DNA from 2 places in the Arthrobacter sp. NPDC057013 genome. Region 1 is predicted to be linked to the other one. Evidence: riboswitches for the same ligand, from Rfam matches in the RefSeq annotation. Region 1 holds a riboswitch; the other holds the start of a gene.

The links. Region 1 has a riboswitch for glycine ahead of gcvP (aminomethyl-transferring glycine dehydrogenase). Riboswitches for the same ligand answer to the same signal wherever they lie in the genome.
Region 2: another riboswitch for glycine. It lies ahead of gcvP (aminomethyl-transferring glycine dehydrogenase); the one in region 1 lies ahead of gcvP (aminomethyl-transferring glycine dehydrogenase).

Annotation. Positions count from the first base shown of each region.
Region 1 covers NZ_JBHUSE010000030.1:25,499-35,552, forward strand. The annotation lists gene ACFTSA_RS23355 (NtaA/DmoA family FMN-dependent monooxygenase) at 1-1,064, shown strand, start outside; gene ACFTSA_RS23360 (hypothetical protein) at 1,069-1,281, shown strand; gene ACFTSA_RS23365 (methylenetetrahydrofolate reductase) at 1,476-2,285, opposite strand; gene purU (formyltetrahydrofolate deformylase) at 2,316-3,233, opposite strand; gene cycA (D-serine/D-alanine/glycine transporter) at 3,230-4,756, opposite strand; glycine riboswitch at 4,905-5,002, opposite strand; glycine riboswitch at 5,205-5,305, shown strand; gene gcvP (aminomethyl-transferring glycine dehydrogenase) at 5,454-8,336, shown strand; gene gcvT (glycine cleavage system aminomethyltransferase GcvT) at 8,346-9,479, shown strand; gene gcvH (glycine cleavage system protein GcvH) at 9,503-9,886, shown strand; partial or broken gene ACFTSA_RS23395 (serine dehydratase beta chain) at 9,965-10,054, shown strand, end outside.
Region 2 covers NZ_JBHUSE010000003.1:6,296-16,349, forward strand. The annotation lists gene ACFTSA_RS05620 (Dps family protein) at 1-304, shown strand, start outside; gene ACFTSA_RS05625 (MFS transporter) at 407-1,978, opposite strand; gene ACFTSA_RS05630 (TetR/AcrR family transcriptional regulator) at 2,045-2,584, shown strand; glycine riboswitch at 2,685-2,783, shown strand; gene gcvP (aminomethyl-transferring glycine dehydrogenase) at 2,973-5,831, shown strand; gene gcvT (glycine cleavage system aminomethyltransferase GcvT) at 5,857-6,990, shown strand; gene gcvH (glycine cleavage system protein GcvH) at 7,370-7,753, shown strand; gene glyA (serine hydroxymethyltransferase) at 7,750-9,075, shown strand; gene ACFTSA_RS05655 (L-serine ammonia-lyase) at 9,209-10,054, shown strand, end outside.

The DNA.
Region 1 (10,054 bases):
GCCTGGACCTGCTCTCCGGAGGCCGCGCGGCCTGGAACGTGGTCACCACGGACAACGCCTGGACCGGTGCGAACTTCCGCCGCGGCGGCTACCTGGACCACGCGGACCGGTACGTCCATGCCGAGGCGTTCGTCAACACGGCCAAACGGATCTGGGACTCCTGGGAGGACGGCGCCATCGCCCAGTCCGCCGGGGCCCCCGCCTGGGCAGCACCCGGTTCGGCCTTGCCGGTGCACCACGAGGGCAAGCACTACACGGTTGACTACGTGCCCAGGCTCCCGCGCAGCGCCCAGTACCGGCCGGTGCTGTTCCAAGCCGGCGACTCACCGGAGGGCCGCGACTTCGCTGCCCGGCAGGCCGACGTCATCTTCTCCGCCCACCCGAAGCTCGACGACGCCCTGGACTTCCGCCGCGACATCGTGGAACGCACGGTCAAGGCCGGCCGTGGTGCGAACGACGTCAGGATCATGCCGGCGAGCGAGTTCATCCTCGCCGCCACCCCACAGGAGGCGCTCGAGAAGAAGAACTGGGTGCGGAGCCTGCAGATCGGTCCCGAGCAGGCCATCGCCTACCTCGAGCAGTTCTGGGGACGCGAGCTCCAGGGCTTCGATCCCGACGGCCCGCTGCCGGACATCGACCCCGTGGTGGAGGAGACCTCCGAGACCCGTGGCAGCGGCTTCCACGGCGCCAAGGCAAAGCAGCTGGCGGACCAGTGGCGGGCCGAGGCCAAGGACAAGGGCCTCACCATCCGGCAGTTCGTCTCTGCCCGGACCAGCCGCGGGGACTCCAGCTTCACGGGTTCCTACACCGAGGTGGCGGATCGGCTGGCGGAGTATGCCCACACCGGTGCCGTGGACGGCTTCAACATCTCGCCGTGGCTGATTCCCACCGGTCTGGACGACATCGTCAACCACCTCGTCCCGGCACTGCAGGAGCGCGGCGTCTACCCGACGGAATACGCCGGCACCACGCTGCGCGAGAACCTCGGCCTGGCGACGCCGGTCCGGCGGGAAGCCTGCGTTGGGAACACTGCCGGGAGCACCGCCGTCGGACTGGAGGTCTAAGCAAATGGGCAGCGCCCGGGACAGCCAAACCCGCGACGCCGAAGCGGGCGAAGCGGCAGTCGCCGCGAGTGACAGCGGCGAGCCGGACAGCGTCGAGCCTCGCGGGGCCGCTCTGGGGGCTGGCGGAGCCGCTCTGGGGGCTGGCGGAGCCGCTCTGGGGGCTGGCGGGGCGGACTCGATCCGGCTGCAGCTGACCGTCCGGGAGCTGCTCCTCTAGTAACCGCATCGATTGCTCCGCAGGTGCCCTATTCCCCCTCCAAAACGGCACCTACGGAGCAATCGATGGGAGTTTTGTCCCGGCAAACTCGAAGACCGGTCCGAGCAGGCCAACGCCGACGCCGCCGCCCGCAAACCGGTGCAACGGGCTCGCAAGGAAATGCCGGCTCTTGCGCCCTGGTTACGGGATTCGGTTCAGGAAGCCTTCGCGCCTTCCCCGCCGCTCCAGTTCAGCGCGGGCTGGGTTTCGAGGCCGTTGAAGGTGTAGAGGTGGATGCCCTCAAGTGCAGGTTCCAGGGCGGACAGCTCGGAAACCAGGGACCGGGATGAGTAGCTGCCGGCGTTCAGGAGCCTGCGGGCGAGGGGCCCCTTGCGGCTCAGGAATTTCAGCGAGGGACCCACCCCGATCTTGGTGGCCAGCGAGACCAGCTTGGCCCGCGGGACGGCCCCGGCAACCCCCGCCCAGATGGGGAGGTCGACGCCTTCGCGGCGCAGCAGTTCGGCGTACCAGCCGATTCTGGGCGCGGAAAAGCACATCTGCGTCACCACAGTGGAGGCCAGGTGCTGTTTCTGCAGCAGCGCGTCAAGCATCTGCAGCTCATTGCACTTCGGGTGGCCTTCCGGGTATCCGGCGACGCCGATGGCCATGGTCCCGCCGGTCAGGTCGGCGATGTCCTCCATGAGCACGCCGCTGTTGCCGTAGGGACCTGCGGCCTCGGCAGCATCCCCGCCGATGGCGAAGACCTCCGTGATCCCGGCTGCGGAGCAGTCACGGAGCAGGCCCGCCAGCTGGGCGCGGCTTCCGATGCTTCGGGCCGCCAGATGCGGAATCACGTTGTAGCCCAGCTGGCCAAGCTGGACCGCGGCCCGCACGGTGGCCTCAACCCCGTGGTGCGGCAGGCACGTCACCGTCAGCGTTGATCCGTCGGGGACCTGCGCCCGGACTTTGGGAATGATGCCGTCCGTGGGGATGATCTCCAGGCGCACAGGCAATTGGTTCGTCATGAGCAACTCCAGGTCTGGTTGGATGGGCTGTCAGCGGAGGATAACCGTGCGGTTCCCGGACAGGATGATTCTTCCTTCGGCGTGCCAGCGCACGGCATTCGTCAGCGCCTTGCACTCCGCGTCCTTGCCCACGGACACGAGGTCAGCGGGAGTGTAGGTGTGGTCCACCTCGATCACCTGCTGCGCAATGATCGGCCCCTCATCAAGCTCCGAATTTACGTAGTGGGCCGTGGCGCCGACCGTCTTTACTCCGCGCTCATGTGCCTGATGGTATGGCTTGGCGCCCTTGAAGCTGGGCAGGAAGGAATGGTGGATGTTGATGGCCTTGCCGGCGAGCCGTGCCGTGGCGGAGTCGCTGAGAACCTGCATGTAGCGGGCCAGAACCACCAGTTCGACGGCGGACGCCTCCACCAGTTCCAGGAGCTTGGCTTCCGCTGCCGGTTTGGTCTCCGGCGTCACGGGGATGTGGTGGAACGGGACCCCGTGCCAGGCCGCGAGCCCTTCCAGGTCCGGGTGATTGGACACGACTGCTGCTATCTCCACCGGCAGTTCGCCGCTGCGGGCGCGGACCAGCAGGTCGTTGAGGCAGTGATCGTACTTGGACACCATCACCAGGATCCGCTGCTTGCGGTCATGGCGCTCGAGGCGCCAGTCCATGCCCCACTGTCCTGCCAGCGGCGCGAAGCTGTCCCTCAGCTGTTCGACGGCGCCCGTGTCACCCGGCGAGGCGAAGTGGACCCTCATGAAAAACTGTCCCGCCGTCCGGTCGCCGAACTGCTTGAGGTCGACGATGTAGCACTCCTGCCTGAGCAGGAATTCCGCGACCGCCTGGACGATTCCCAGGGAATCCGGGCAATGGAAGGTGAGCACAAACTCCACACCGGCCCCGGGAATCCGGGCCCCGCGGGCCTGGCGCACCGCCGTCGGGCTTTCCTCTGTCCTGATCATCCCTGAACGCTTTCCTTCTCCTCGAGACGCCGGTCCGCTTGCCCGCGGGCGGCGGTCTCCTCAGCCTTCAGCTCATCCTGGAACGCGGCGTAGCGTGCCAGGTGCGCGGGCCGGCGGCGCAGAACCAGCCAGGCCGCACCGAGCAGGACGAACCAGACGGGCGTGACCAGCAGCGCGGTCAGCGTGTCCGGCTGGGTGGTCAGGGTCCACAGGACGAAGGCGAAGAAGGCGAAGACCACCCACACCATGGGAATGCCGCCGGGCATCTTGAACCTGGAGGCGGTGTGCAGGTGCGGCCGGCGGCGCCGGAAGGCGATGTAGCTGGCCAGGATAACCGACCAGACGAAGACGAAGCAGACGGCCGAAACGGTGGTGACCATGTCGAACGCCTTGCCCACGTCCTGGCCGGCGTACATGAGCACCACGCCGGAGAGCAGCAGCACGCAGGACAGGAACAGGGCGTTGTTGGGGACCTTGCGGCGGGACAGGCTGCCGAAGGCGGCCGGCGCGTCGCCCTCCTGGGCGAGGCCGTAGACCATGCGCGAGGTGGAGTAGATCCCGGAGTTGGCCGAGGACATCGCCGAGGTCAGCACCACCAGGTTGACCACCGTGGCGGCAGCCCCGAGTCCGGCCAGCGAGAACATCGCAATGAACGGGCTGTGGCCTGCAGCGAACTGGGTCCACGGCGTGACGGACATCAGGATGATCAGGGCACCCACGTAGAAGAGCAGCACGCGCACCGGGATGGAGTTGATGGCCTTGGGGAGGTTCTTCTCGGGGTTCTTGGCCTCGGCGGCCGTGGTGCCCACCAGTTCGATGCCCACAAACGCGAACACGGCAATCTGGAAGCCGGCCACGAAGCCCATGAATTCGTTGGGGAAGAAGCCGCCATGGCTCCACAGGTTGGTGAAGCTGGCCTGTCCGGCGTCGCTCTGGAATCCGGTGAAGATCATGAACATGCCCACCACGATCAGAGCGGCGATGGCGATGATCTTGATCAGGGCAAACCAGAATTCGGTCTCACCGAACGCCTTGACGGTGGTGAGGTTCAGCAGCAGCAGGATGGCCACGGTGGCCAGGCCCGGGATCCAGAGGGGCAGCCCCGGCCAGAGCTCCCGGGAGTACCCTGCGATGGCAATGACGTCCGCGATTCCGGTGATCACCCAGCAGAACCAGTAGGTCCAGCCGGTGAAGAATCCTGCCCACGGCCCCAGCAGGTCGGCGGCGAAGTCGCTGAAGGACTTGTAGTTCAGGTTGCTCAGCAGCAGCTCGCCCATGGCCCGCATGACGAAGAAGAGCATGAAGCCAATGATCGTGTACACGAAGATCACGGACGGGCCGGCCGCAGAAATGGTCTTGCCGGAGCCCATGAAGAGGCCCGTGCCAATGGCGCCGCCGATGGCGATGAGCTGGATGTGCCGGTTGCTCAGCTGCCGCTCCAGGCGGGGAGCCTCGCCGGCCGGAGAACCGGCTGGGGAACCGGTTGGGGAACCGGTTGGGGAGGCTGGAGGATGAATCGTCATAAGGAACTCCATCGTTCAAGTGGCCTTGGACGGCCACACTGATTCGGTTCCTCCCCGCTCTGTATGGGACCTGAGAGATTCCGCGGACAGGGCCGTCCGCTTGCACCGTCGGTGAGACAGGACGCGCCTGCCTGCTTTCCAGAGTTGCCTCGCCGCGGCGGTACGTGGGCCTGAGAGTTTCCTGGGGAGGATTTGCTCCTACGGCGCCTGCTGAACGTACCGGCAGGGCTCTCCCGCCGCAGATCGTAAGCTTTTTCAATTATGTTGGGAAAATAATGCGTCCCGGCGGCAGCCGCCGTTCCGGCCCGTGCCGGCCAGCGCGGCCCCGCTGGCCACCGGATCAGTGTGGTCTCGGTCACGAAGAAATGTCAAACGGGGCCCGGATTTGGCAGAGACGGAAATGTCCTGTAGCTTGTGAGCCGAATCACCCCACATCTTCATAGCCTTTCGAACCGTGGCGGGAGAGTCCTCCCAGTCATTCACCGGGCAGGCGCCGTAGGAGCAAATCCTCCCCAGGAATCTCTCAGGCCCCCGTACCGCCGCGGCCAGGCAACTCTGGAAAGCAGTTCGGGTAACCGGGCTCACCGACGGTGCAAGCGAAGAACCATGTCCGCGGAATCTCTCAGGTCCAATACAGAGCGGGGAGGAACCCAATCCATGCCGTGCCACCAGTGGCCGGCCAGACCTGGAGTTCCTCATGACGATTCAATCGCATCCATCAACGTTCGCCGACCGGCATATCGGCGCCCGCCGCCAGGCCGATATCGACAGCATGCTCAAGAACATCGGCTATGACAGTGTCGATGGCCTCGTTGATACCGCCGTCCCGGCGTCCATCCGCCAGGAGAATGCCCTCCAGCTCACCGCAGCGCTGAGCGAGGTTGAGGTCCTGGCCGAGCTCCGCCGCCTGGCCGCCAAGAACAAGACCGCCGTCCAGATGATCGGCCAAGGCTACTACGACACGGTGACGCCGCCGGTGATCCGCCGCAACGTCCTCGAAGCCCCCGCCTGGTACACGGCCTACACCCCGTACCAGCCGGAGATCTCGCAGGGCCGGCTCGAGGCGCTGCTGAACTTCCAGACCATGGTCCAGGACCTGACCGCGCTGCCGGTCGCCAACGCATCGCTGCTGGACGAAGCCACCGCCGTGGCCGAGGCCGTGCTCCTGATGCGCCGGGCCAACAAGAACGCAGGGGCCAAGGACGGCAAGACGGTCCTGGACGCCGACTGCCTCCCCCAGACCATCGCCATCGTCAAGGGCCGCGCCGAGGCCCTCGGCTTCCAGGTGGAGGTCGCAGACCTTTCCCAGGGACTGCCCGACGGCGGCATCAACGGCGTCGTCCTCCAGCAGCCCGGCGTTTCTGGCCGCGTGTGGGATCAGTCAGGCGTCATCGCCGCCGCGAAGGAACGCGGCGCCCTGGTCACCGTGGCCGCCGACCTGCTGGCCCTCACCCTCATCACGCCTCCCGGCGAGCAGGGAGCCGACATCGCCGTCGGAACCGCCCAGCGATTCGGGGTGCCGCTGTTCTTCGGCGGCCCGCACGCGGCGTACATGGCGGTGCGCACCGGCATGGAGCGCACGCTCCCTGGCCGCATCGTGGGCGTCTCGAAGGACAACGCCGGCGCCCCCGCCTACCGCCTCGCGCTGCAGACCCGCGAACAGCACATCCGCCGCGAGAAGGCGACCTCCAACATCTGCACCGCCCAGGCGCTGCTCGCCATCGTGTCCTCTTTCTACGCCGTCTACCACGGCCCCGACGGCCTGAAGGCAATCGCCGAGACCGTCCACACCAAAGCCCGCGTCCTCGCCGCCGCGCTCACAGCAGCCGGCCGCGAGCTCGTCAACGACTCCTTCTTCGACACCCTCACCGTGCGTGTGCCCGGCAAGGCCACCAAAGTCATCACCGCGGCGGAAGCCCGCGGGATCAACCTGCGCCTCATTGACGCGGACACCGTGGGCGTTTCCATTGATGAAACGACGACGGCGGAGGTACTGTCCGCTGTCGCCGTCGCCTTTGGCGCCGGTCCCGTGGGTGACGCAGCAGGCTTTGAACTCCCCGAAGCCGTACTGCGAACGTCCGGTTACCTGCAGCACCCGGTGTTCAACACGCACCGCTCGGAAACCCAGCTGCTGCGCTACATCCGCAAGCTCTCCGACCGCGACCTGGCGCTGGACCGCACCATGATCCCGCTGGGTTCCTGCACCATGAAGCTGAACGCCACGGCGGAGATGGAGGCCATCTCCTGGCCGGAGTTCGCCTCGATCCACCCGTTTGCCCCCGATTCCCAGACCGCCGGCTGGCGCGAGCTGATCGATGGTTTGGAAGCCGACCTCGCCGAGATCACCGGCTATGACCAGGTGTCCATCCAGCCGAACGCCGGTTCCCAGGGCGAGCTGGCCGGGCTGCTGGCCATCCGCGGCTACCACCTGTCCCGCGGCGACGAGCAGCGCAACGTCTGCCTGATCCCGGCCTCCGCGCACGGCACCAACGCGGCCTCGGCCGTGCTGGCCGGCATGAAGGTGGTCGTGGTGGCCACCGCGGCCGACGGCACGATCGACCACACGGACCTGTACGCCAAGATCGAGGCCAACAAGGACGTTCTCTCGGCGATCATGATCACCTACCCGTCCACGCACGGGGTCTACGACGCCGACGTCCGTGAGGTCTGCGACGCCATCCATGCGGCCGGCGGCCAGGTCTACGTGGACGGGGCCAACCTCAACGCCCTCGTTGGGCTGGCCCAGCCGGGCAAGTTCGGCGGCGACGTCTCACACCTGAACCTGCACAAGACGTTCTGCATCCCGCACGGCGGCGGCGGACCCGGCGTCGGACCTGTTGCGGCGAAGGCGCACCTGGCCCCGTTCATGCCGGGGGATGCCAACAACGCTTCATCCGAGGGTGGCGCAGCCGGGCACGGCGTTGCGATCAGCGCCTCGCGCTTCGGTTCCGCGGGCGTGCTGCCGATCTCCTGGGCGTACGTGAAGCTCATGGGCGGCGTGGGCCTGACCGAGGCCACCAAGTCCGCGCTGCTCGCGGCGAACTACGTCGCGTCGCGGCTGAACGAGTTCTTCCCGGTCCTCTACACGGGCGAGGGCGGGCTGGTGGCGCACGAGTGCATTCTGGACCTGCGCGAGCTCACAGCTCGGACCGGGGTCACCGCCGAGGACGTGGCCAAGCGCCTGATCGACTTCGGTTTCCATGCCCCCACGCTGGCGTTCCCGGTGGCCGGCACCCTGATGGTGGAACCCACCGAGTCGGAGGACCTGGCCGAGATTGACCGGTTCATCGACGCGATGATCACCATCCACGCCGAGATCGAGCAAGTGGCCAACGGCGACTTCACCGTGGAGAACTCCCCGCTCCGCAACGCGCCCCACACGGCAGCCGCCGTCGTCAGTTCCAGCTGGGACCGCTCCTACCCGCGCGAGCAGGCCGCCTTCCCCGTTCCGTCGCTCCGGCAGGACAAGTACTTCCCGCCGGTGGGCCGCATCGACGGTGCAGCCGGCGACCGGAACCTGGTCTGCTCCTGCCCGCCTCTCGAAGCCTTCGAGGAAAACACAGCAGCTTTTGAAAACTAAGGACCAACGATGACCGAGAACTACACCGCCCTTTACGACCAGCACAAGATAGCCGGCGCCTCCTTCACCGACTTTGGCGGCTGGCAAATGCCGCTCAAGTACACCTCCGAGCTCGCCGAGCACCACGCCGTCCGCAACGCGGCGGGCCTGTTCGACCTCTCCCACATGGGCGAAGTCTGGGTGACTGGCCCGGACTCCGGCGCCTTCCTGGACTACGCCTTGGCCGGCAAGCTGTCCGCGATCGCCGTCGGCAAGGCCAAGTATTCGCTGATCTGCGACGCCGACGGCGGCATCATCGATGACCTGATTTCTTACCGCCGCGGCGAGGAGAAGTACCTGGTGGTCCCGAATGCCGGCAACGCACCGACGGTGGCCGCTGCCCTCGCCGAGCGGGCCGCGAACTTCGACGTCGCCGTCGAGGACGCCTCAGCTGAAACCTCGCTGATTGCGGTGCAGGGGCCCAACGCGGAAGCGATCCTGCTCCAACTCGTCCCGGCCGGACAGCACTCCCTGGTGACCGAACTGAAGTACTACGCGGCTGTCGAGGTGGGGATCACCTTCAACGGCACTGTCCAGAACCTGCTGCTGGCCCGCACGGGCTACACGGGTGAGGATGGCTTCGAAATCTACGCGCCCAACGAGGATGCTGCCGGGTTGTGGGAGGCGCTGCTGGACGCCGGCGCCGCGCACGGGCTTATCCCGGCAGGCCTGGCCTGCCGGGATTCCCTGCGCCTGGAAGCCGGGATGCCGCTCTATGGCAACGAGCTCTCACGCCGCGTCAACGCCTATGCGGCGGGTCTGGGTCCGGTGGTATCGCTGGCCAAGGAAAGCGACTTCGTAGGCAAGGAAGCGCTGGCCGCACTCAAGGCCGCCGGCGTAGGTTCCACCATGGGCCAGAAGCTCGTGGGCCTCAAGGGCCTGGGCCGCCGCGCCGCCCGCGGCCACTACCCGGTCCTCAAGGACGGCACACTGGTCGGCGAGGTCACCTCCGGCCAGCCCTCCCCCACGCTCGGCTACCCGGTGGCGATGGCTTATGTCGACGTCGAGCATTCAGGAATTGGCACGGTTCTGGACGTCGACCTGCGCGGCAAGGCCGAGCCGTTCGAAGTCGTCGCACTGCCGTTCTACAAGCGCACCAAGTAACCGGAACCTCAAAGGAAAAGCACATGAGCAAAGTTGTTTCTGAACTGAAGTACTCCGCCGAGCACGAATGGGTTGCTGCTGACGGGTCCGGGCCTGTGGGGGTCGGAATTTCCGCTGTGGCGGCCGACGCCCTGGGCGACATCGTGTACGTGGACCTGCCTGAGGTGGGGTCCACCGTCACGGCAGGCGAAACCTGTGGCGAGGTGGAATCCACCAAGTCCGTCTCCGACCTCTACGCGCCGGTCACGGGTGAAGTAACCGAAATCAACGACGGCGTCGTCGCGGACCCCGCCCTGATCAACCGCGACCCCTACGGCGCCGGTTGGCTGTTCAAAGTGGCCGTCACCGACGAGGGCCCGCTGATGTCGGCCGAAGAATACGCATCAGCAAACGGCGGCGAACTGTAACTCCCGGCAGCTCCACGCGCAGCACTTCAAACCCTCCCCAGCCCGAACCGACCACAACTATCCAGTTAGGAACCGACCATGGCTGTTGGAGTCTTTGATCTCTTTTCCATTCGGATTGGCCCGTCGTCCTCGCACACCGTTGGACCCATGCGGGCTGCTGCGGTGTTT
Region 2 (10,054 bases), on a different contig from region 1:
CGAGCGCATGCGTGCCCTGCATGCCCTGCCCGACGGGCGCAGCGCCACCGTGGCGAAGGCGACCCACCTTCCGCAGTTCCCGGACGGGCTCATCAACACCAAGGATGCGATCGACCGTATCGTGGCGGCACTCGAAGCGGCAGTGGGCACCATGCGCAAGGTTCATGACGAGGTGGATGAGGAAGACCCCACCACCGCGGACCTGCTGCACACCTTCATTGAAAAGCTCGAGCAGTACGCGTGGATGGTGGGTGCCGAGAACATGAAGGCGTCCGCCAGCGTCACGCACCCTGACGTCAAGTAGCGGGCCGGCTGGATATACCCGCGCCGACGGCAAAGGGCAGCCCCGGAGAAAAATTCTCCCGGGCTGCCCTTTTCTGTGCCGGCGGCCTTGCGTCCGGCCGGTTTACTTTGCGTGCGGAATCCGGCGAAGAACGACGGCGGCCAGCACCGACGCTGCGGCCATCAGTACCAGCGCAATCGCCGCAGTGATATGGACGCCGGAATCGAACGCCGCCCGGGCAGCCGCCTTAAGCCCCTCGGCCAGCGGGGCCGGCAGGGATCCGGCGACCTCCATGGCGCCCGCCAGCGTTTCCCTGGCCTGGTCCGCTGACCCGGCAGGGACCGTCTGCGCCACAGCCCCGGGCAGGGTGAGGTGCTGCTGGTATGACGCAGTGAGGATGGACCCCAGGATGGCTGTCCCGAGGAGCGATCCCACTTCGTAGCCCGTCTCGGAAATCGCCGCAGCCGCTCCCGCTTTCTCCGCCGGGACCGCTCCCAGAATCAGATCGTTCGAGATAGTCTCCGCCGACCCCACACCCAGCGCCAGGATGAGGAGGGCGGCCAACAGCGCGGTGGGCCCGGCGTCGTGATTCCCGAACGCAACTATGCAGTACCCGGCGGCGCTCAGCGCCAGTCCCGCCGCCACCACAAAGCCCGGCCGGACCTTCCGGACCAGCGGAACCACGAGCAGGCCCGCCACCACGGTGGCCGTCAGGGCCGGCAGCATGGCGGTGCCCGACTCTGACGGCGACATTCCCTCGAGCAGCTGCAGGTGCTGGGCCAGGAACAGGATGAAGCCGTTGTAGGAGAACAGGGCCAGGATGTTCGCCGTGATCGCCGTGCTGAACACGCGGTTCCTGAACAGTGACATGTCCAGCAGCGGGGATGTGTCCACCATCCGGGACGCGAGGGCCTGCTGGCGGCGGATGAACACAAGGCCCGTGGCCAGTCCAAACGCCAGGACTCCGAGCGACGTCACGCCCGGTCCATGCGTGGCCAGTTCCTTGATGCCGTAGACCACAGGCGCCATGGTCAGCATGGACAGCGCCACGCTGGCCAGGTCCACTTTGCCCGGGTTGGGGTCCCTGGATTCCGGAATGAGGAAGCGGCCCAGAACCAGCGGCGGCAGCATGATGGGCACGGCCACGAGCAGGACGGCGCCCCACCGGAAATGCTCCACGAGCCAGCCGCCAAAAATCGGACCCAGCGCAGCGCCGCCGGAGAAGCCCGCGGCCCAGATGGCCACCGCCAGCCTCCGCCGGCCGGGCTCCCGGAAAATGTTGCGGATCAGGGAAAGTGTGGACGGCATGAGCGTGGCGCCGAAGAATCCCATGGCCGCGCGGCCGGCAATCAGCCATTCGGCGCTCGGGGCAAAGGCCGACGCCGCCGAGACCAGCGCGAAACCCGAAATGCCGACCAGCAGCAGCCGGCGGCGCCCGATTCTGTCGCCGAGGCTGCCCATAGCCACCAGGAGTCCGGCGAGGACAAGGGCATAGGCGTCCACTATCCACAACAGCTGCACGCCCGTGGGGTCGAGGCTGCGGGCGATCGCCGGAAGGGCAAACGTCAGCGCGGTGTTGTCCACGGCCACCAGGAGGACCGGGAACATCAGCAGGGCCAGGGCGAACCAGTCGCGCACGCCGCCGGCCTGGCTTGCGGGAGTGCGCTCCGGGGAAAGGGCTGGATGCAGGGTCATGAGTTAACTATACCGTCCGGACGGTATAGTTATAAACCCCGGCCCGGAACCGGCATGATGGAAGCCATGCCCAGAAAACCGGTCGCCCGCGGCGCAGTCCTCGACGCGTTTGAATCCCTCCTGATTGAGGTGGGGGAACGTGCAGCCACCCTTGACGCCGTGGCTGCTCGGGCGGGTGTATCCAAGGGCGGGCTCCTGTACCACTTTCCGAACAAGGAAGCGCTGATCGGTGCCCTGCTGGACCGGCTCGATGAGTTCGCGGAGGCGGACGCGCAGGCCATGGCTGCGGCCACCGAGGGTGCGGCCGCCTACTTCATCAGGTCGTCCGTCTGGGCGGACACCCCGCTGGACCGTGCCATCGTTGCCGCGACGCGGTTGGCCGAGGTGGCGCACGAGGGGACCCGGCGCCGGTTCGCGCACATCCAGCAGCGGTGGCTGGACGAGATCGCCCGCGACGTCGGGCCGGGCCTGGCCAGGGCCGTCCTGTACATGGGTGACGGACTCTATTTCAACGCCATGCTGTCCATCGGGCCGGCAGCGTCGCCGTCCGAGACCGCGGCCGACGTCGAAAGCCTCCTTGCCGCCCTTGACCGCCTCAGGCGGTGAGTGGCGTGTGCCAACCCACGCTGCCACAGTTTGCAGACGCGTTCCCGGCGTAGGACAATAGCCTCTGTGACAGCTGTCACCGCTCAATTGAATAAGCCTTTGATCTGCGGCGGGAGAGTCCTGCAAGTAGGTACAAGCAGGCGCCGTAGGAGCAAAACCTCCCCAGGAATCTCTCAGGCCCATGTACCGCCGCGGCAAGGCAACTCTGGAAAGCAGCAGGCTGCCCGCCCGCCATGTTCCGCCTTCGTGCGGATGGTTCAGGGCATGCTGTGCTCACCGACGGTGCAAGCGGTGCTGTGCGAAAGTGCAGCAACGCGGAAACTCTCAGGTCCAATACAGAGCGGGGAGGAACCCGAATCAATGTGGCGTACCCTGCGCCGCCTTAGTTATGGAGTTCCTTTTGACCGTTAATTCAGCCTCCTCGTCCTTCGTCGACCGGCACATTGGCGCCCGCCGCCAGGCCGACGTCGAAGCCATGCTCAAGGCCGTCGGCTACGACACCGTCGACGCGCTGGTTGATACGGCGGTGCCGAACGACATCCGCCAGGACTCCGCGCTGCAGCTCGCTCCGGCGCTGAGCGAGGTTGAAGCCCTGGCCGAACTCCGTAAGCTCGCGGCCAAGAACAAGACCGCCGTCCAGATGATCGGCCAGGGCTACTACGACACCGTGACGCCCCCGGTGATCCGCCGCAACATCCTTGAAGCACCCGCCTGGTACACGGCCTACACCCCGTACCAGCCGGAGATTTCCCAGGGCCGGCTCGAGGCGCTGCTGAACTTCCAGACCATGGTCCAGGACCTCGTGGGCCTGCCCATCGCCAACGCCTCGCTGCTGGACGAAGCAACGGCAGTGGCTGAGGCCGTGCTGCTGATGCGCCGGGCCAACAAGAACAAGGCCGCCCACGACGGCAAGACCGTCCTGGACGCGGACTGCCTGCCGCAGACCATCGCCGTCGTCAAGGGCCGCGCCGAGGCGCTTGGTTTCGAGGTGGAGGTCGCCGACCTTTCCCAGGGACTGCCCGACGGCGACATTAACGGCGTCGTCCTCCAGCAGCCCGGTGTCTCCGGCCGCGTCTTCGACCACAGCGAGGTCATCGCCGCCGCCAAGGAACGCGGCGCCCTGGTCACCGTGGCCGCCGACCTGCTGGCCCTGACCCTGATCACGCCTCCGGGCGAGCAGGGCGCGGACATCGCCGTCGGCTCCGCCCAGCGCCTGGGCGTTCCGCTGTTCTACGGCGGCCCGCACGCGGCCTACATGGCCGTGCAGAAGGGTCTTGAACGCTCCCTGCCCGGCCGCCTGGTAGGCGTTTCCAAGGACAACGCCGGCGTCCCGGCCTACCGCCTGGCGCTGCAGACCCGCGAACAGCACATCCGCCGCGAGAAGGCCACGTCCAACATCTGCACCGCGCAGGCACTGCTGGCCATCGTCGCGTCCATGTACGCCGTCTACCACGGGCCGGAGGGCCTGAAGGCGATCGCCGAAACCGCCCACGCCCACGCCAGGACCCTGGCCGCATCTCTCAAGGCTGCCGGGCTGGACGTCCTGCACACCAGCTTCTTCGACACCGTGACGGTGTCCGTCCCGGGCAAGGCCGCCGGCATCGTCGCCGCCGCCGAGCAGAGGGGCATCAACCTCCGCAGCATCGACGCCGACACCGTCGGCATCTCCGCCGATGAAACCACGACGACGGCCATCGTGGCCGACCTGCTCGCAGCCTTCGGTGCCGAGGCAGTGGAGGCGACCGACGGTTTCGTCCTGGACGCCGCCGTCGAACGTTCCTCCGCGTACCTGCAGCACCCGGTGTTCAACACGCACCGCTCGGAGACCCAGCTGCTGCGCTACATCCGCAAGCTCTCCGACCGCGACCTGGCGCTGGACCGCACCATGATCCCGCTGGGTTCCTGCACCATGAAGCTGAACGCCACGGCCGAGATGGAGGCCATCTCCTGGCCGGAGTTCGCCTCGATCCACCCGTTTGCCCCCGATTCCCAGACCGCCGGCTGGCGCGAGCTGATCGCCGACCTCGAGGCGCAGCTGACCGAGATCACCGGCTATGACCAGGTGTCCATCCAGCCGAACGCCGGTTCCCAGGGCGAGCTCGCCGGACTGCTGGCCATCCGCGGCTACCACCTGTCCCGCGGCGACGAGCAGCGCAACGTCTGCCTGATCCCGGCCTCCGCCCATGGCACCAACGCGGCCTCGGCCGTGCTGGCCGGCATGAAGGTCGTGGTGGTGGCCACTGCGGCCGACGGCACGATCGACCACACCGACCTGTACGCCAAGATCGAGGCCAACAAGGACGCCCTGTCCTGCATCATGATCACCTACCCGTCCACCCACGGGGTGTACGACGCCGACGTCCGCGAGGTCTGCGACGCCATCCATGCGGCCGGCGGCCAGGTGTACATCGATGGGGCAAACCTCAACGCCCTCGTTGGCCTGGCCCAGCCGGGCAAGTTCGGCGGCGACGTCTCACACCTGAACCTGCACAAGACGTTCTGCATCCCGCACGGCGGCGGCGGACCCGGCGTCGGACCTGTTGCGGCGAAGGCGCACCTGGCCCCGTTCATGCCGGGCGACGCGGCCACCTGGACCGAAGGCGACTGCGTTCCGATCTCCGCCTCGCGCTTCGGCTCCGCCGGCGTGCTGCCCATCTCCTGGGCGTACGTGAAGCTCATGGGCGGGGCCGGCCTGGCCGAGGCCACCAAGTCCGCGCTGCTCGCCGCAAACTACGTGGCGGCCAGCCTCAACGACTTCTTCCCCGTGCTCTACACCGGCGAGGGCGGGCTGGTGGCGCACGAGTGCATCCTGGACCTGCGCGAGCTCACAGCACGGACCGGCGTGACCGCCGAGGACGTGGCCAAGCGCCTGATCGACTACGGCTTCCACGCGCCCACGCTGGCGTTCCCGGTGGCCGGCACCCTGATGGTGGAGCCCACGGAGTCGGAGGACCTGGGGGAAATCGACCGGTTCATCAAGGCCATGATCAGCATCCGTGGCGAGATCGACCAGGTTGCCAACGGTGACTTCACCGTCGAGAACAGCCCCCTGCGCAACGCCCCGCACACCGCGGCCGCAGCGATCAGCTCTGACTGGGACCGGGCCTACCCGCGTGAACAGGCCGTCTTCCCGGTGCACTCCCTCAACCAGGACAAGTACTTCCCGCCGGTAGGCCGCATCGACGGAGCCGCAGGTGACCGCAACCTGGTCTGCTCCTGCCCTCCGATCGAAGCGTTCGAGAACTAGACTTCGTCCCACAAAGGATTCCCCAATGACTGAGAACTACACTGCCCTTTACGAGGAGCACAAGAAGCTGGGCGCCTCGTTCACCGACTTCGGCGGCTGGCAGATGCCGCTCAAGTACGGCTCCGAACTGGCCGAGCACAAGGCCGTCCGCAACGCGGCCGGCATCTTCGACCTCTCCCACATGGGCGAAGTCTGGGTGACCGGCCCGGACGCCGCGGCTTTCCTCGACTACGCCCTGGCCGGCAAGATCTCCGCCATGGCCGTCGGCAAGGCCAAGTACTCCCTGATCTGCAACGAGGAGGGCGGCATCATCGACGACCTCATCGTGTACCGCCGCGGGAACGAGAAATTCCTCGTGGTCCCCAACGCCGGCAACGCCAAGGTGGTGGCCGAGGCATTGGTGCAGCGGGCAGCAAACTTTGACGTCGCCGTCGAGGATGTTTCCGCCGAGACGTCGCTGATCGCTGTGCAGGGTCCCAAGGCCGAAGGGATCCTCCTCCGCCTCGTCCCGGCAGCCCAGCACGAGCTGGTGACCGGGCTGAAGTACTACGCCGCCGTCGAGGTTTCCTTCCTGGTGGGCGGCGCCGAGCGCAGCCTCCTGCTGGCACGCACCGGGTACACCGGCGAGGACGGCTTCGAGATCTTCGTGGAGAACGACGACGCCACCGCCCTTTGGCAGTCCATCGTCGCCATCGCGGACGAGGGTGAGTTGACGCCCTGTGGCCTTGCCTCCCGCGATTCGCTCCGACTTGAAGCCGGCATGCCGCTGTACGGCAACGAGCTCTCCCTCGAAGGAGACCCGTTCGCCGCCGGCCTGGGCCCCGTCGTCGCGCTGTCTAAGGAAGGCGACTTCGTGGGTAAGGCCGCGCTGGCCGCCAAAAAGGAAGCCGGCGCCGGTGCCACCACGGGCCGCAAGCTTGTGGGCCTCAAGGGTCTGGGCCGCCGCGCCGGCCGGGGGCACTACCCGGTCCTCAAGGACGGCAACGTCGTCGGCGAAGTCACCTCCGGCCAGCCCAGCCCGACCCTCGGCTACCCGGTGGCCATGGCCTATGTCGACGTCGCCTGCGCCGAACCCGGCACGGCACTCGACATCGACCTGCGGGGCAAGGCGGAGCCGTTCGAAGTGGTCACACTGCCTTTCTACAAGCGCTCAAAGTAGCCCGGGGTCCTGTCCTGTCCCCCCAGTGCTGGGCCGGCAGGCCCTTCGGCCCAAACATCCTCTGCATGCTCGGTCGCGTAGACGCCCGCTGAGCGGACGTGACGCTCCCTTAGACGCATGCTGCCGGATGCCGAGGCCGAAGGGGCCCCTGTCAGCTCACCTTGGGCGGCTTATCAGGACACAACCCCGGGCCGGGATCAGCGCCTTCGAAAGCCAAAGGTGCTGGCGGAGGGCCGCTGACCGCTGGTTGAGCCCGTCGAAACCAAGGCAGGTGACGGAGCAAGTTCAATCATTGGGGGTTGAGCTTGCCGAACCCTTGAGGGCAGAAGTAGCCAGGACTCCCAACCCGACCACAGAAGTAACGAGATTAAGGAACACAATGGCAAAAGTTGCCGCTGAACTGCAGTATTCCGACGAGCATGAGTGGGTTTCCCGCGGGGACGGGAATGTGGTGTCCATTGGCATTTCTGCCGTGGCCACTGATGCCCTCGGCGATATCGTTTACGTTGACCTGCCCGAGGTCGGCTCGGCTGTGACCGCAGGGGAGACCTGCGGCGAGGTTGAGTCCACGAAGTCGGTCTCGGACCTGTATGCGCCGGTCACGGGGGAGGTCACGGAGATCAACCCCACCGTCATCGAGAACCCCGCCCTGATCAACAGCGACCCGTACGGTGCGGGTTGGCTGTTCAAGGTGGCCGCTGATTCTGAGGGCCCGCTGCTGTCGGCCGAGGAATACGCTGCCAAGAACGGCGGCGAGCTGTGAGCGCCTCACTGGCTGCAACCGCAGCTTTCGAACAGGTCGTGTCCCCGAGCCTGAACGCGGACCTCGCGGAGCTGGACCCGGAGATCGCAGCGAAGATCGACGACGAGCTCGGCCGCCAGCGCGGCGGCCTGGAAATGATCGCGTCGGAGAACCACACGGCCGCGGCCGTGATGCAGGCGCAGGGGTCGGTGCTGACCAACAAGTACGCCGAAGGCTACCCGGGCAAGCGCTACTACGGCGGCTGTGAACACGTTGACGTGATCGAGCAGCTGGCCATCGACCGCGTGAAGGCCCTGTTCGGCGCCGAGTACGCGAACGTGCAGCCGCACTCCGGCGCGCAGGCGAACGCCTCGGTGATGCACGCCCTGATCAAGCCGGGCGACACCATCATGGGCCTGAACCTGGCCCACGGCGGCCACCTGACCCACGGCATGCGGATCAACTTCTCCGGCCGCCTGTACAACGTGATCCCTTACCAGGTCCGCGAAGAGGACCACCGGGTCGACATGGCCGAGGTGGAGCGCCTGGCCCAGGAGCACAAGCCGCAGCTCATCGTTGCCGGCTGGTCCGCCTACGCCCGGCAGCTGGACTTCGCCGAGTTCCGCCGGATCGCCGACTCCGTGGGCGCCTACCTGATGGTGGACATGGCGCATTTCGCCGGGCTCGTCGCCGCCGGGCTGCACCCCTCGCCGGTCCCGCACGCACACGTCACGACGTCCACGACGCACAAGACCCTGGCCGGTCCTCGCGGCGGCATCATCCTGACCAACGACGCCGACGTCGCCAAGAAGATCAACTCTGCGGTGTTCCCGGGCCAGCAGGGCGGTCCGCTGGAGCACGTGATCGCGGGTAAGGCCGTGGCCTTCAAAATCGCCGCCTCGGAGGAGTTCAAGGAACGCCAGGAACGTGTCCTGGCCGGTGCCCGGATCCTGGCCGAGCGCCTGGTCCAGCCGGATGTGGCCGCCAAGGGCATTTCCGTGGTGTCCGGCGGCACCGACGTCCACCTGGTCCTGGTGGACCTGCGGAACTGCGAGCTCGACGGTCAGCAGGCCGAAGACCGGCTCGCCGCCATCGACATCACCGTCAACCGCAACGCCGTGCCGTTCGATCCACGTCCGCCGATGGTCACCTCCGGCCTGCGCATCGGCACCCCGGCTTTGGCAACCCGCGGCTTCGGCGAAGCAGCCTTCGCCGAGGTTGCGGACATCATCGCCGAGGCCCTCACCGCCGACGCAGGCGCGGACCTGTCCGGACTGCGCACCCGCGTAGAGGCCCTGGCCGAAGCCCACCCGCTCTACCCGTCCGTAACACCCCTGGGTTAATTCCTGCGGGCGACCGACACCCCCTCAAGGATGGAGTTTTTGTCCAGATATCGTGACTTCGAAGCCCTTTTGGAGCCATTATCTGGACAAAAACTCCATCCGCACCTGACCACATGACTAGTTAGGATTGATTATGGCCGTTGGAGTCTTTGATCTCTTTTCCATTGGGATTGGCCCGTCGTCCTCGCACACCGTTGGACCCATGCGGGCTGCCGCGGTGTTTGCGGAGGAATTGAAGTCCGCCGGGGTGCTGGAGGGCGTGGCGTCGCTGCGGGTGGACCTGTACGGCTCTCTCGCTGCCACCGGGCACGGGCACGGCACCATGACGGCGATCCTGCTGGGCCTGGAGGGTTTCCACCCGGAGCTGATCCTGCCCGACGAGGTCGAGGAGCGGCTGGCGTCGATCGCGGAAACCGGGACCCTGCAGCTGGCAGGTTCGGTTCCCCTGCCGTACGGCGTGAAGGACATGATCCTGCGCCCGCTGACCGTGCTGCCCCGGCACACCAACGGCATGACCTTCACGGTCTCGGACGCCAACGGTGAAATCCTCCACAGCGCCACTTTCTTCTCGGTGGGCGGCGGGTTCATTGTCCGGGAGGGCGAGGAGGACGCGGCGCAGCAGAAACTGGACGAGTCCAAGAAGGAACTTCCGCTGCCGTTCCGCACCGCCGCCGAGCTGCTGGGCCGCTGCCAGTCCAAGGGCCTCTCCATTGCCGACATCATGCTGGTCAACGAGCGCGCGTCCCGCTCCGAGGAAGAGATCCGGGAGGGCCTGCTGCACATTTACTCCGTCATGGAAGGCTGTGTCGAGGTCAGCCTGAAGCGTGAGGGGCTGCTGCCCGGCGGGCTGAAGGTCCGCCGTCGTGCTCCCGACTGGCACGAACGCCTCCTGAAGGAGGGCCGTGGCCACGGTCCGGACCACCGGGACCCGAAGTACTGGCAGGAATGGGTCAATCTGGTGGCCCTGGCCGTGAACGAG